Regions from separate parts of the Viridibacillus sp. FSL E2-0187 genome, predicted to be linked through region 2. Evidence: riboswitches for the same ligand, from Rfam matches in the RefSeq annotation. Region 2 holds a riboswitch; each other region holds the start of a gene.
The links. A riboswitch is a leader RNA that binds a small molecule or an ion and turns the genes downstream of it on or off. The one in region 2 is predicted to bind cobalamin.
Positions count from the first base shown of each region.

Region 1: it holds a riboswitch for cobalamin, as region 2 does, so the genes downstream of both, MHH85_RS17905 (ribonucleoside-diphosphate reductase subunit alpha) here and MHH85_RS09890 ((2Fe-2S) ferredoxin domain-containing protein) in region 2, are expected to answer to the same signal.
Region 3: it holds a riboswitch for cobalamin, as region 2 does, so the genes downstream of both, nikA (nickel ABC transporter substrate-binding protein) here and MHH85_RS09890 ((2Fe-2S) ferredoxin domain-containing protein) in region 2, are expected to answer to the same signal.

Region 1 is NZ_JBBOVG010000001.1:3,695,621-3,700,232, reverse strand. Features, by position in the region: gene MHH85_RS17910 (PepSY domain-containing protein) at 1-1,046, shown strand, start outside; cobalamin riboswitch at 1,282-1,460, shown strand; gene MHH85_RS17905 (ribonucleoside-diphosphate reductase subunit alpha) at 1,642-3,867, shown strand; gene MHH85_RS17900 (ribonucleotide-diphosphate reductase subunit beta) at 3,880-4,612, shown strand, end outside.
Region 2 is NZ_JBBOVG010000001.1:2,040,004-2,044,615, reverse strand. Features, by position in the region: gene MHH85_RS09900 (energy-coupling factor ABC transporter substrate-binding protein) at 1-197, opposite strand, end outside; gene MHH85_RS09895 (energy-coupling factor ABC transporter permease) at 194-955, opposite strand; cobalamin riboswitch at 1,157-1,340, opposite strand; cobalamin riboswitch at 1,584-1,774, shown strand; gene MHH85_RS09890 ((2Fe-2S) ferredoxin domain-containing protein) at 1,974-2,339, shown strand; gene cobJ (precorrin-3B C(17)-methyltransferase) at 2,368-4,041, shown strand; gene MHH85_RS09880 (sirohydrochlorin chelatase) at 4,063-4,612, shown strand, end outside.
Region 3 is NZ_JBBOVG010000001.1:2,608,563-2,613,174, reverse strand. Features, by position in the region: gene MHH85_RS12810 (right-handed parallel beta-helix repeat-containing protein) at 1-995, shown strand, start outside; cobalamin riboswitch at 1,174-1,361, shown strand; gene nikA (nickel ABC transporter substrate-binding protein) at 1,515-3,146, shown strand; gene nikB (nickel ABC transporter permease) at 3,183-4,121, shown strand; gene nikC (nickel transporter permease) at 4,118-4,612, shown strand, end outside.

The DNA of each region.
Region 1 (4,612 bases), 1.7 Mb from region 2:
TAAAAGGTACAGTATACAAAGTAGAATTGGACAAAGAAAAAGGTGTTCAAGTATATGAAATTGATGTACGAGGCAAAAGTAAAGAATACGAATTAACATTAGATGCTAAAACGGGAAAGTTACTAGAAAAGAAAACAGAAACAACAAAAGTTTCTAATACAGTAAATAATAAAAATGTAATTGGTTTAGCAAAAGCGAAAGAAATAGCATTAAAATCGGTTAAAGGTTCAGTCAAAAAGGCCAAATTAGATCGAGAAGATGGTATTTACGAGATTGAAATCATTAGAGCTGGGTATGAATACGATTTTGATATCAATGCGTACACAGGGAAAATTGTGAAAAAAGAAAAAGAGAAAATTTCGAAAAAAGTAGTAACTGGCAAAGTAATTGGTTTAGAAAAAGCGAAACAAATAGCTTTAAATAATGTTGGTGGTACTGTACAAAAAGCCAAATTAGATAAAAGTGATGGCGTATACGAAATCGAAATTATTAACGGCACAACAGAATATGAATTTGAAATTCATGCAAAAACAGGGAAAATACTTAAAAAAGAATCAGAAGTAGCTGACGATGTAATCACAACTACTAAACCAAGTACTCCTAACACTGGAAATACAGCAAATCCTTCAACACCTAATAAAGTAATAGGTATTGAAGAAGCAAAAGCAATTGCATTAAAAAGTGTTAATGGTACAGTGAAAAAAGCAGAGTATGACCGTGAAGATGGAGTATATGAATTTGAGATTTTAACTACCGATTATGAATATGATATCGATGTCGATGCAATAACTGGGAAAGTTATGATTACTGATAAAGAAAGAATTACAAAAACACCAAATAATCCAGCAACACCTTTCATTGGTGAGCAAAAAGCTTCTCAAATTGCTTTAACAAAAGCGAAAGGGACAATTACTAAAATTGAATTAGATGAAGAAGACGGCGTTTATGAAATTGAAGTTAAAGATGGTATGTACGAATACGAATTAGAAATCGATGCTAAAACTGGTACTATTCTAGACTTCGAAAAAGAGTATGAAGACGACTAATTGTTACTAAAATAGATTTTGTGCTACCCAAAATACAATTTTGGGTAGCTTTTTATTATTTTTCACTTAAAAACAATCCTAACCTCCTGTTTTTTTAAATTAAAATAGACATTATAGCAAATTATGAAACATTTTTCGTAGGTCTTTTGCTTTCATTTACTTTAATTTTACGATTCTACTTGTCTGAAAGGAACACAATATGTTAGATTAGATTAATTAATAGAACACAATATATAGTATGTGAGCAAAAAAAGGTACCATATACGGTTTAAAAGGGAATTCGGAAAAGAAACCGAAGCTGTCCCCGCAACTGTGAATGCGGACGACTGTCAATTAACCACTGAGCAATGCTTGGGAAGGATGACAGTTGGATGATGCATGAGCCAGTAGACCTGCCTTTTTTTGCATGACGACACTTTCTTCGGGGGTTGAGAAGTGGAAGCGAGAGACTTTACATTAAACAATTTACTTTTGATTTCAAAAGTAATTTTTTGTTGTGATTTCACCAGTTTCCAATTTTAAAACCTAGAGCGATGGCTCTGCCGAAGAAGGCAGATTCATCGCTTTTTATATTTGTAAAAAAGGAGACGACGATATGGTCCAATTAATGACAAATGAAAGATCAATATTATTATCCCAATTGGAGGAAGAGTTCGGTAGAGAAGAAATTAGCCAGCTTATTAGAAAGTCTGAACGTTGGGGAAATAAGAATCCAGAAGGCACTGACGCTGAATGGACAAAGGCGATGAGCCTAGAAGCGTTAAGTTTTTTAGATGAAGAGGACACATATTGGACATTCGTTGCAGCTCGCTTATTATTGGCAGGTGTTTATAGAGAAGCATCTACAGTAAGACAATTAGAAGTAGGGCAGGTATACACAGCATTTGCTAAACAAGTTGAGAAGCTTGTCGAGAAAGGTTTATATGATCCAACTTTAACAACATCATATACAAAACAGGAACTTGAAGAAATAGGCTTAATGATTGAACCTAAACGTGATGAAATCTTTACATATATCGGATTGAAAACACTGTTGGACCGTTATGTAACTCGAGATTTTGATAAAACACCAATCGAATTGCCCCAAGAGCGTTGGATGATTATAGCGATGACACTAATGCAAAATGAAAAAACAGATCGTCTTGCGAAAATTAAAGAATCTTACTGGGCAATGAGTAATTTATATATGACGACTGCTACTCCTACATTATCAAATGCAGGTAAAACGCATGGACAATTGTCAAGTTGCTTTATCGATACAGTTGATGACAGCTTACAAAGTATTTATGATTCAAATACTGATGTTGCGACACTTTCGAAGTTTGGCGGTGGTATCGGCGTCTATATGGGGAAAGTACGTAGCCGTGGCTCATCCATTCGTGGTTTTAAAGGGGCATCAAGCGGTGTTGTTCCTTGGATTAAACAATTAAACAATACAGCAGTATCAGTAGATCAATTAGGGCAACGCCAAGGAGCAATTGCTATTTATCTTGATATTTGGCATAAAGATATATTCCCATTCCTAGATTTAAAATTAAATAACGGTGATGAGCGTATGCGCGCGCATGATATCTTCACGGGCGTTAGCTTACCGGATATTTTCATGGAGGCTGTTGAAGCACGAGAAGATTGGCACCTATTTGACCCACATGAAATTCGCGAAGTAATGGGCTTTAACCTAGAAGATTACTATGACGAAAAACGTGGACAAGGTTCATTCCGTGAAAAATACAAAGCTTGCTTAGCTAACCCGATATTAACACGTGAAGCTGTACCAGCAATTGATATTATGAAACGCATTATGCGTAGCCAATTAGAGACTGGCGTGCCTTTCATGTTCTATCGTGATGAGGTAAACCGTAAAAACCCAAATAAACATGAAGGTATGATTTACTCAAGTAATTTATGTACAGAAATTTTCCAAAACATGAGTGCTACTAAGTTCGAGTCAATTACATTAGAAGATGATGTTATTGTAACGCGTCGCAAACCTGGAGATTTCGTTGTATGTAACTTATCATCTATCAATCTTGGACGAGCTGTACCTGCAGAAGCTTTAGAAAGATTAATCCCGATTCAAGTGCGCATGTTAGATAATGTGATCGACTTAAATCGTATTCCTGTTCCTCAAGCAGAACGTACAAATGCCCGTTATCGTGGTATTGGTCTGGGTACATTCGGTTGGCATCATTTATTGGCATTGAAGAGTATTGCATGGGAATCAGAGGAGTCCGTTGAATTTGCAGACAAGCTTTATGAGCAAATTGCTTATTTAACAATTCAAGCATCCATGGAATTAGCAAAAGAAAAAGGCCAATATCCATTATTTGAAGGTTCAGACTGGCAAACAGGAGAATACTTCAAAAAACGCCAATATAAAAGTGAAAAGTGGGCTGCATTACAACAAGCAGTTGCTGAAAATGGTATGCGTAATGGCTATGTAATGGCTATTGCGCCGAACTCATCAACATCAATTATTGCAGGAAGTACGGCGAGTATCGATCCAATCTTCCAAAAATCTTATTCTGAAGAGAAAAAGGATTATAAGATTCCGGTAACTGTTCCTGATTTGAACCAAGAAACAACTTGGTATTACAAATCTGCATACTTTATTGATCAAAATTGGACTTTAAAACAAAACGCAGCACGTGCCCGTCATATTGACCAAGGTATTTCGTTAAATATATATGTACAAAACACTGTAAAAGCTAAAGAACTATTAGAATTGCACTTAAATGCCTGGAAACTAGGCATTAAAACGACATACTACGTTCGCTCAACGTCAGTTGAACTATTAGAATGTGAATCATGTGCAAGTTAGGAGGAACTAACGATGACAAAGCTAGAGAAACGCCAATTAATAGATAAAACAGCTCCAAACCATTCAACGGGTATTGTAAATGGGAGCTCTTCAAATATATTAAACTGGGATGATGTTCGGTTTAGTTGGGCGTATCCAAAATACAAAAAGATGCTTGGTAACTTTTGGACTCCTTTCGAAATTAATATGGGGAACGATATTAAAGAATTCCCAACATTAACAGCGAATGAAAAAGAAGCATTTATGAAAACAATCGGATTACTTGCTATGTTAGACAGTGTTCAAACAGACTATGCAGGAAAAGTGGCTGATTATTTAACAGATTCTAGCTTAAATGCTTTAATGATTATCCTTGCACAGCAGGAGGTAATTCATAATCATTCTTACTCATATATACTTTCAAGTTTAGTATCAAAAGATGAGCAAGATAAAGTATTTGATTTCTGGCGTACAGAGCCTGTTCTTGAAAAACGAAATGACTTCATTATTAAAGGATATAAAACATTTTCTGAAGAACCTAATATCGACCATATGTTAAATTCCATCGTATATGACGTTATTTTAGAAGGTTTATTCTTCTATTCTGGTTTCGCATTTTTCTACCATTTAGCACGCAATCAAAAAATGGTAGCAACGAGTACGATGATTAACTATATAAACCGTGACGAACAGCTTCATGTTGATCTATTCGTTAAAATTTATAAAGAATTGTTAGAAGAGTATCCTGAATACGATACACCAGAGC
Region 2 (4,612 bases):
CAGAATAATAGACTTTCAATTTCACCACTTGGTGGCTCCCAAATACTTGAGAACCAAGGCTCATATGAAGCATTTATTTCACCAATGGCAGCTTCAGCTTCACCATCAGCTCCTCCAAATTCAGCCCCTTTTTGAATGAAAAGAGGGAAGATTGCAAGAATGACAACGATTGAGATTAATATTAGATTTTTTTTCATCGTTGTTCAGCTCCTTTCGAGAAGACGTGCAGCGCTTTTAACTCAGCTACGTTGTATTTTTTTAAGAAATTCATAATGACTACAGTTAAAATACCTTCAGAAATAGCTAAAGGAATTTGCGTTAATGCAAAAATACTACTGAATTTCGTGAAAGAAGCAAAGAATCCACCGACTTCAGAAGGGAATGCAAGTGCTAATTGAATAGAAGTGACTAGGTAAGTGCCAAGATCACCTAAAGTTGCAGCCAAAAATACAGCAATTGCAAAAGATAAGCCTGCTTTAGAAGCCCCTTTGTATACACCGTAAGCAATTAGAGGACCAACGACTGCCATTGAAAAGGCATTTGCACCAAGTGTTGTTAAGCCACCGTGAGCTAAAAGCAATGATTGAAATAAAAGAACAATAAAACCTACAATACTCATTGCAAATGGACCGAATAAAACAGTTCCTAAACCTACACCAGTAGGGTGAGAACAACTACCTGTTACAGATGGAATTTTAAGTGCAGATAAAACAAAAGCAAAAGCCCCAGATAAGCCAAGCATCATTTTAGTATCTGGATTTTCCTTAATTGTTTTACGTATTGATCGGAATCCAAGAATCAAAAATGGAATTGTTACTGCCCACCAAAAGATAGCCCATTCAACAGGTAAGAACCCCTCCATAATATGCATGGCAAATGCTTGTTTTGGAACAATCATGACAAATGCTAAAAAGTATATCATTTTCCAGTTAACTATTGATTTTAACTTATTCATATTATTCTCCCTTTTGTTTATGTATTTTTACTAGATATACATTTATATATAAATAACACCTCCTATGAAATACCTCTCAGGGTAGGGCGTACAGCGATTTTTTGAATAAAAAAGCACCTCTTTCATAGAAAGAAGTGCGTGAAGGAAAAGTCATCAAAAAATAAGACTTACTCACTTTCACACCCATCCTCGTAGGTTGAAACAGTTCCTCACTTTATGGCAGGTCTCCTGGCTTAGAATCATCATTTTGCTACAGCCTTCCCGTCATTTGACAGTGACATTATGTAGCAAAACTCCTCAACACAGTGGCGGGACCGCGTCGGATTAACACCGACTTCCCTTTTAAGTTAAAAGCTAATTTAACACCATAAAGTTTATTGAATTGTTTGATTTCAGAATATAGTGTATCATGAGAATTTTCTTTCTACTATATTTTTTTATAGAATTTTCAAAAATATTGAAATTAAGTAGTAAGGTAGATATAACCTTTCTGAACGACATTATATAGGTGAAAATGCAAGTTCTAAATTATGTCAAGATAATATTCATAAAAAAATCTATTTGAATCTAGTAAAATTTAGTATATGATAGTTACAGATTTAGAATTTACTGAATAATACAATTGAATATCAAATTTAAAAGTGCCGACATGTTTGGTTTATTGAGCATGTTGGATAATAGGGAAATCGGTTAGAATCCGATGCAGCCCCCGCTACTGTAACGCTGATGAAATGATAATACTCACTGGTGAAATACTGGGAAGAGATCAAAGTAAAGTGACGCGTAAGCCAGGAAACCTGCTTTTATAATTATGAACGATACTTTTCGGAGGGAAAGGTGAAGGCTACAGTGGATGACGCTTGTTTTTTTTGGTGTGTTGTCTGAATAATCTAGTTTTTAAACCTTAATTCTTTGAATTAAGGTTTTTTTATTTGCAAAATTGATGACTAGTTGCCAATTCACCTTATTTCCATAGACTTTTCTTAAAAAATGATGAACACCATATGGGAGGATCACTATGACAACTTGGAATTTAGAAAGTATGAAAAGTCATTTGCTTATTTGCAATGGCAGTAGTTGTTTGAAGAAAGGCGGGGAAGAGGTAACGCTGGCAGTGAGAGATGAGATTACTAGGCTTGGGATTGACGAGCAAATACATACTACTCGAACTCGCTGTAATGGTCGTTGTAAAGATGCCTGTGTCGTAATTGCATATCCACAAGGGACTTGGTATAAAGCTGAATCTCCTGAAATTGGCCGTCAAATTGTTCGTGATTGTATGGATCAGCAAGTTGCCCCGCATGTCGTCTACCAAACAATTAATGGTAGCATGACGAAAAACCCGACATCAGGAGCGATTAAAGGTATTTCGAAAAACAAATAGTTAGATGTATTGAAAAGGAGATGTTTGAATGTCGCAACTTGGCAAACTTTATGTAGTTGGTTTTGGTCCAGGGGATTTTAAACATATTACAACTAGAGCAGTTGAAGCATTGCAAGAAAGTGATTTCATAATCGGTTATAAAACGTACGTTGAACTCATTCAAGATTTAATTGATAGTAATACATCAGTCATCAGTACAGGTATGACTGAAGAAGTTTCTCGGGCTCAAGAAGCTGTAAGACAAGCTGAAAACGGCAAAAAAGTGGCGGTTATTTCAAGTGGAGATTCCGGTGTCTACGGTATGGCCGGACTAGTTTATGAAGTGTTAATAGAAAAGGGATGGACAGAAGCAACCGGTGTTGAAATTGAAGTTATTCCTGGTATTTCGGCAATTAACTCCTGTGCTTCTTTACTGGGTGCACCAGTCATGCATGATTCATGCACGATTAGCTTAAGTGATCATCTAACTCCTTGGGATTTAATAGCAAAACGTGTAGAAGCTGCGGCTATGGCGGATTTTGTAATTGCTCTTTACAATCCACGTAGTGGCCGTCGTACTCGACAAATTGTTGAAACACAACGTATTTTACTACAGTATCGTTCGCCAGAAACACCAGTAGGGTTAGTAAAAAGCGCCTATCGTGATAGACAAAATATCATTATCACTAATTTAAAAGATATGTTGAATCATGATATTGGCATGTTAACGACCGTTGTCATCGGCAATTCATCGACATTTTTGTATGACAATAAAATGATTACACCTCGTGGTTACCAAAGAAAGTACACATTGAATGCCGAAAAACAACCACTTAAACCACATCAACGCTTGAAGGAAGAGGCAGAGCCGTGGGCAATGGACCAAGAAACTGGCATTCAGCGTAGTCAAAACATTGATAGTGCACCTGCTTTAGTAAGAGCTAAGGAACCGTCAGTTGTAAAAACAGAACCAAAACCTAAAATTAGCTCATTTGAAATGGCATTAGATGCATTAACTCGTGTAACGGGTAAACAAGTGGAAACTCAAACTACTTTTGTACAACAAGAAATGGAAGCTATTTTCGAATTAGCCGTAAGCCCTGGGGTTGCCAATAAAAGATTTACACCAAAACAAATGATGACATTAGCTGAAGTAGTTGGAGAAAAAGGGACTATGGAATATACACCAAATCATAATATTCTTTTGAAAATCCCAACAACAACACCAGATATCATTACAGCTAAACTGCAAGAAGCAAACTTTATTCTGTCACCAGTTGGTGATGTTGTCACAATTAAAGCATGTGATTTTTGTGATGGTGAGAAAACTGGCGGTATTCCATATGCAGAGGAACTTCAAGAAAAACTTGGCGGTCTGAACATGCCTAAAGAATTTAATATCGGTTTTAATGGCTGTGGTATGGCATGTTACAAAGCTGTGATGGAGGATGTTGGAATCGTCTATCGAAAGGGTAAATTTGATCTTTTTGTTGGTGCGAAACCAGTTGGTAGAACGGCTCACCCAGGACAACCGGTAGCAGAGGGCATTGAGCCCGAGAAAATTGTAGAAGTTGTCAGCAATATTGTTGAAGAATATCGTCAAAACGCACATCCGAACGAGCGCTTGTTCAAATACTTCAAACGTGTGAAGCGAATTCAAGGATTTAACTATCAGGATATGTCACCAAAAATTGAAATTGAACCTGCACCTTGCGGGGATTAAAACTTAGGGGGAATTGTATTTATGAAAGCTATATTATTCGTAGGTCATGGTAGTCGTTTAGCTGAAGGTAATGCAGAGGTTAACAAGTTTATAGAGCAATTAAAGCCAACTTTAGATGACCAACTACTAGTCGAATCTTGTTTTTTAGAATTCGCATCACCAAACATTGCACAGGGAATTGATAATTGTGTCGCTAAAGGTGCAACAGACATCCATGTTATTCCGATTATTTTATTACAAGCGGGACATTCGAAAATTCATATTCCAGCAGCGATTGATGAAGGTAAAGCAAAATATCCTACTGTAGAAATTACATATGGTCGTCCACTAGGTGTGCATGAATCCATTTTCTCAATTTTAAAAGAGCGTTTAACAGAAGCTGGTTTCAATCATGAAGAGGAAAATAAAGATACAGCTATTTTATTAATCGCACGTGGTGGTAGTGACCCCGATGCTAATAGCGACTTTTATAAAATTGCCCGTATGCTATGGGAACAATTAAATGTTCGTACAGTGGAATGTGCATTCATGGGTGTAACTTACCCAACAGTTGAGGAAGGTATTGAAAGAT
Region 3 (4,612 bases), 570 kb from region 2:
GCGGAACGCTAGTATTAAAAAAAGGAACTTACACAATTAGTAATACGCTATATGTTCCATCAAATGTAACTATAAAAATGTATGATGGTGTAAGTATTGTCAAAGGTCAGAAAACTGGCACGAGTAAATTTAAAGCTTCAAAATCAATTTTTCAATTCATAAAACCATCAAAAGCCAATAAATCGGGTGTATATGGCAAGTATAATGGTGAAAAGAATATTTCCTTCATAGGAGAAGGTAAAGTAACGATTGATATGAAATACGAGAAAGATAGCATTGCCTTGATCATGGGGCATAACCAAAATATAAAAGTGGAAAACATCCAATTTAAGAATATGTATTCTGGACATTTTATTGAACTAGATGCTTCTAAGAATGTTGTGATACGAAAAAATACGTTTACAAATTCCAAAGCATCAGCAAACAAGAACAAAGAAGCGATTAATATTGATACACCGGATAAAACAACAGCAGGGTGGAGTCAAAAATGGAGCAAGTATGATAAAACGCCAAATCAAAATATAACAATTGAAAACAATAAATTTAAGAATCTTGATAGAGCTATTGGTACCCACAAATATTCAGGTAAAATGTATCATGATAAAGTGATCATTCGTAATAATCAAATTGACAAAACACGCTTGGATGCTATTCGTGTCATGAATTGGACGAATGCTGTTATTGAAAAAAATCTAATCCGGAATGTAGCAAATGGAAATGCTAGTACCCGTGGAATTTTAGCTAGTGGCGCAATCAACCCAACTATTAAAAACAATACTTTTGAGTCAGTAGGAAGAACGATTCAGTTTATGGCTTGGAAGAACAGTGGTCCAGGCTCACAATACGATATTACGTACAATAAGCTAAATGAAGCTAACAAAAAAGCACTTTTAACAAATAAAGCCGTTAATACTTCTGAAACAATTATTCGGATTAACAATACTTACAATGAATTCATAAAAAACACAGAAAAATTACAACTTGCATCAAAGTGATTTTCTGGATAGAAGAGACCTTCAACAATAAGAAGGTCTTTTTTATGCTGAAAGGTCTGGGACAGTAATTGATTCTTAGAAGTTAAAAAATAACAAGACTTAAAATTGATATGGCTTTAAGTTGTAATAACGAATATACTTTATATTAGGAAAACTTTTATTATTTTCATAAAAAATCACATATAGTATTGGAATAGGTGTATTTGTTTAATAGCGAATACTTAAAAGGGAAGTCGGTGAAAATCCGACATGGTCCCGCCGCTGTAAGGGTGAGCCTCATGCACATAAGTCACTGGATAATATCCGGGAAGACGCATGCAGGCGATGAACCTAAGTCAGAAGACCTGCCTGTTCTAAAAATGCTGTTAACCTACGGGAGATAGGGAGGTGTTAGAGTGCTAGGAGACAAATTTGTTCTGAAACTATAAGCATTTCTGACCTTTTTAATTGGGTTAGGAATGCTTTTTTGTATTTGAGTATATTTAATAGTGAAAATTCCGAAAATGAAGGTGAGTAAATATGTTTATAAAAAAATATAATAGACTAAGAAATTTCCCTATTCTACTAGTGATTCTCGTGATTTTTATTACTGGTTGTAGTAACAAAGCAAAAGAACAAGACAATACTGCTGATAAAGATCAATCAAAAGTTGTTACTTTTTCCATGACTGGAGATATAGGCGACTTAAACCCACATACATATTTTCCAAATGAGTTTTTTTCACAAGCTATGGTATACGAATCTCTTGTTTACTACGGGAAGGGTGGGGAAATTCAACCTTGGCTAGCGGAAAGCTGGGATATTTCGAATGATGGTAAAGAATATGTATTCCATCTAAGAAAGGATGTTGAGTTTTCTGATGGTTCGAAGTTTAATGCGGCAATTGTTAAGAAAAACTTCGATACAATTTTAGATAATCGGAAACAACATGAATGGGTAGAGTTAATCAACCAAATCAAAAATACAGAAGCAGTGGATGAATATACATTTAAACTTACTCTTCATAATTCTTATTATCCAACGCTTCAAGAATTAACATACATAAGACCTTTGAGGTTTGTTGGAGAAGCTGCTTTTCCTGACAGCCAAGACACATTTAAAGATGGACTTAAATCTCAAATTGGGACAGGTCCATGGGTACTTAGCGAATATAAAAAGAATGAGTTTGCAGTTTTCACAAGAAATGAAAGGTATTGGGGCACTAAACCGAAAGTAGATAAGGTAGTTGTTAAAGTTATTACAGACGGAGAATCTAGAGTATTAGCATTTGAGAAAAACGAACTCGATTTTATTTTTGGAAATGGCGTAATAAGTCAGGATTCCTTCCAGTTCTTAAAGGATTCGGGGAAATATGAAACTAAATTATCAGAACCTACGGCTACAAGAACATTATTATTTAACACAAACAAAGAAGCAACTAAAGACCATAAAGTGCGATTAGCACTCAATTATGCTTTCAATAAACAGGCTGTAATCGATAATATTTTTTATGGTATGGAAAAAAAGGCAGATACTTTGTTCCCACCTGTTTTGGAATACACAAAAATTGATATAAATCCATATGACTATGACGTTGCGAAAGCAGAACAGTTATTAGATGAAGCAGGGTGGAAAAAGGTAGAGGGTAAACCGTTTAGAGAAAAAGATGGAAAAGAGCTTCAACTAGAGTTCCTATTTAATAGTACGGATAACATCCAAAAGTCGATTGCTGAATTTGTCCAAGGTGATTATAGAAAACTAGGAATTGATATTAGGTTAACTAGTCAGGAAACGAATACTTTCTGGACAACGGCATTCCAAGGAAATTACGATATATTATTTACATCGACATGGGCCGTGCCTTTTGATCCACATTCTTATTTAGCCTCAATTACAACAGATTCGGAAAATGGTGGTCCAGATTATACTGCATTATTGGGTTTGCGAGAAAAGAAGGAAATTGACGAGAAGATAAAAAAAGTACTTTTAACTACAGATGAAAAAGAAAGAAAAATGCTGTATACAGATATTTTATCAACGTTACATGATCGAGCGGTATACTTACCGATTTCTTACCAATCAAATGTCGCTGTTTATCACAAGAATATTAGTGGTTTAGATTTTTTACCTCAAGAAGCTGAGGTACCTTTAACTACAATTGATGTCGAATGAAGCAAGCTTTATTAATAACAACTTAAGGAGTACTACATGAGTTGGTTTATATTGAAACGTCTAACAAGTCTAGTTCCAATATTATTAGGAATCTCCATCATCACTTTTATATTATTGCACTTAATTCCTGGAGACCCAGCAGTAGCTTATTTAAGATTATCGAATATTCCGCCAACCGATGTGGCTGTGGCTGAGCTGCGACTTAAACTCGGATTAGATAACCCTTTACATATCCAGTATCTTGAGTGGTTAGGAAAGGTAATTCAATTGGATTTAGGAATGTCCTATGTATCCAAAAATACTGTATGGGACGAGATATTGTTGCATTTAATACCTACAATTCAGCTTACATTGACTGCGCTCTTCTTTATTGTAATTATAAGCTTACCAATTGGAGTGCTTTCGGCAATATACAAAGGAAAATGGATAGATCAATTTAGTAGAATAATAGCTTATATTAGTGTTTCAATGCCTACATTTTGGTTTGGTTTTCTCGTGATCTTTTTTTTATCCGTAAAATTAGATTTATTTCCTGTTTTGGGGAGGGGGACACTAGCGCATTTAATACTCCCTTCCATGACTCTAGCTTTTGGCTATATCGGGACGTATATACGATTACTTCGAGCTAGTATGCTAGAAAATTTGAATGAGCCATTTGTTGTATATGCAAAAGCGAGAGGTTTGCGGCAAAGGCAAATTATGAGTAGGCATGTTTTAAAAAAATCTATCCTGCCTGTAGTTACTGGACTTGGTATGAGCTTTGGGAATATGTTGGGCGGAGCAGTAATTGTTGAAACTATTTTTGCTTGGCCGGGTATGGGACAATTGTTTGTCTCCTCTATTTTAAATCAAGATTATCCTATGATTCAGGGCTGTGTATTATTTATGAGTGTAATTTTCGTGTCTTGTAATCTCCTTGTGGATGTTACTTATTCCTTCCTGGACCCACGTATACGATTGGAGGGAGGGAAATGAAAATAAAGATGAAGATGAGGCGATTGCTGCTAAATTATAAGCTCATGATAATTAGTAGTATCATTATTTTAGGTATGATTGGGTTGGCACTCTTTGCTTCTTTTTTGGCTCCTAATGACCCTAACTTTGTTGATATTGCTCAGAAACTGCAAGGTCCTTCATCACAGTTTCCGTTAGGGACGGACCATTTAGGGAGATGTATATTATCGCGTTTAATCTTTGGAACTCAGACCTCGCTCGGCACAGCTATCCTTGTTATGGGGTTTATGATGTTCATTAGTATTCCACTTGGCATATTTGCAGGTTTTATAGGTGGTAAGGTAGATTACCTATTTATGAGAATCTGTGACATTCTAATGGCATTTCCAAGTTTTTTGCTTTCATTAGCATTAGTAGGGATTTTGGGACCGGGTCTTTTTAATCTTATTTTAGCGATGGTTCTTGTTCAATGGGTTTATTATGCACGTGTTATTAGAGGTATGGTGCTCGGT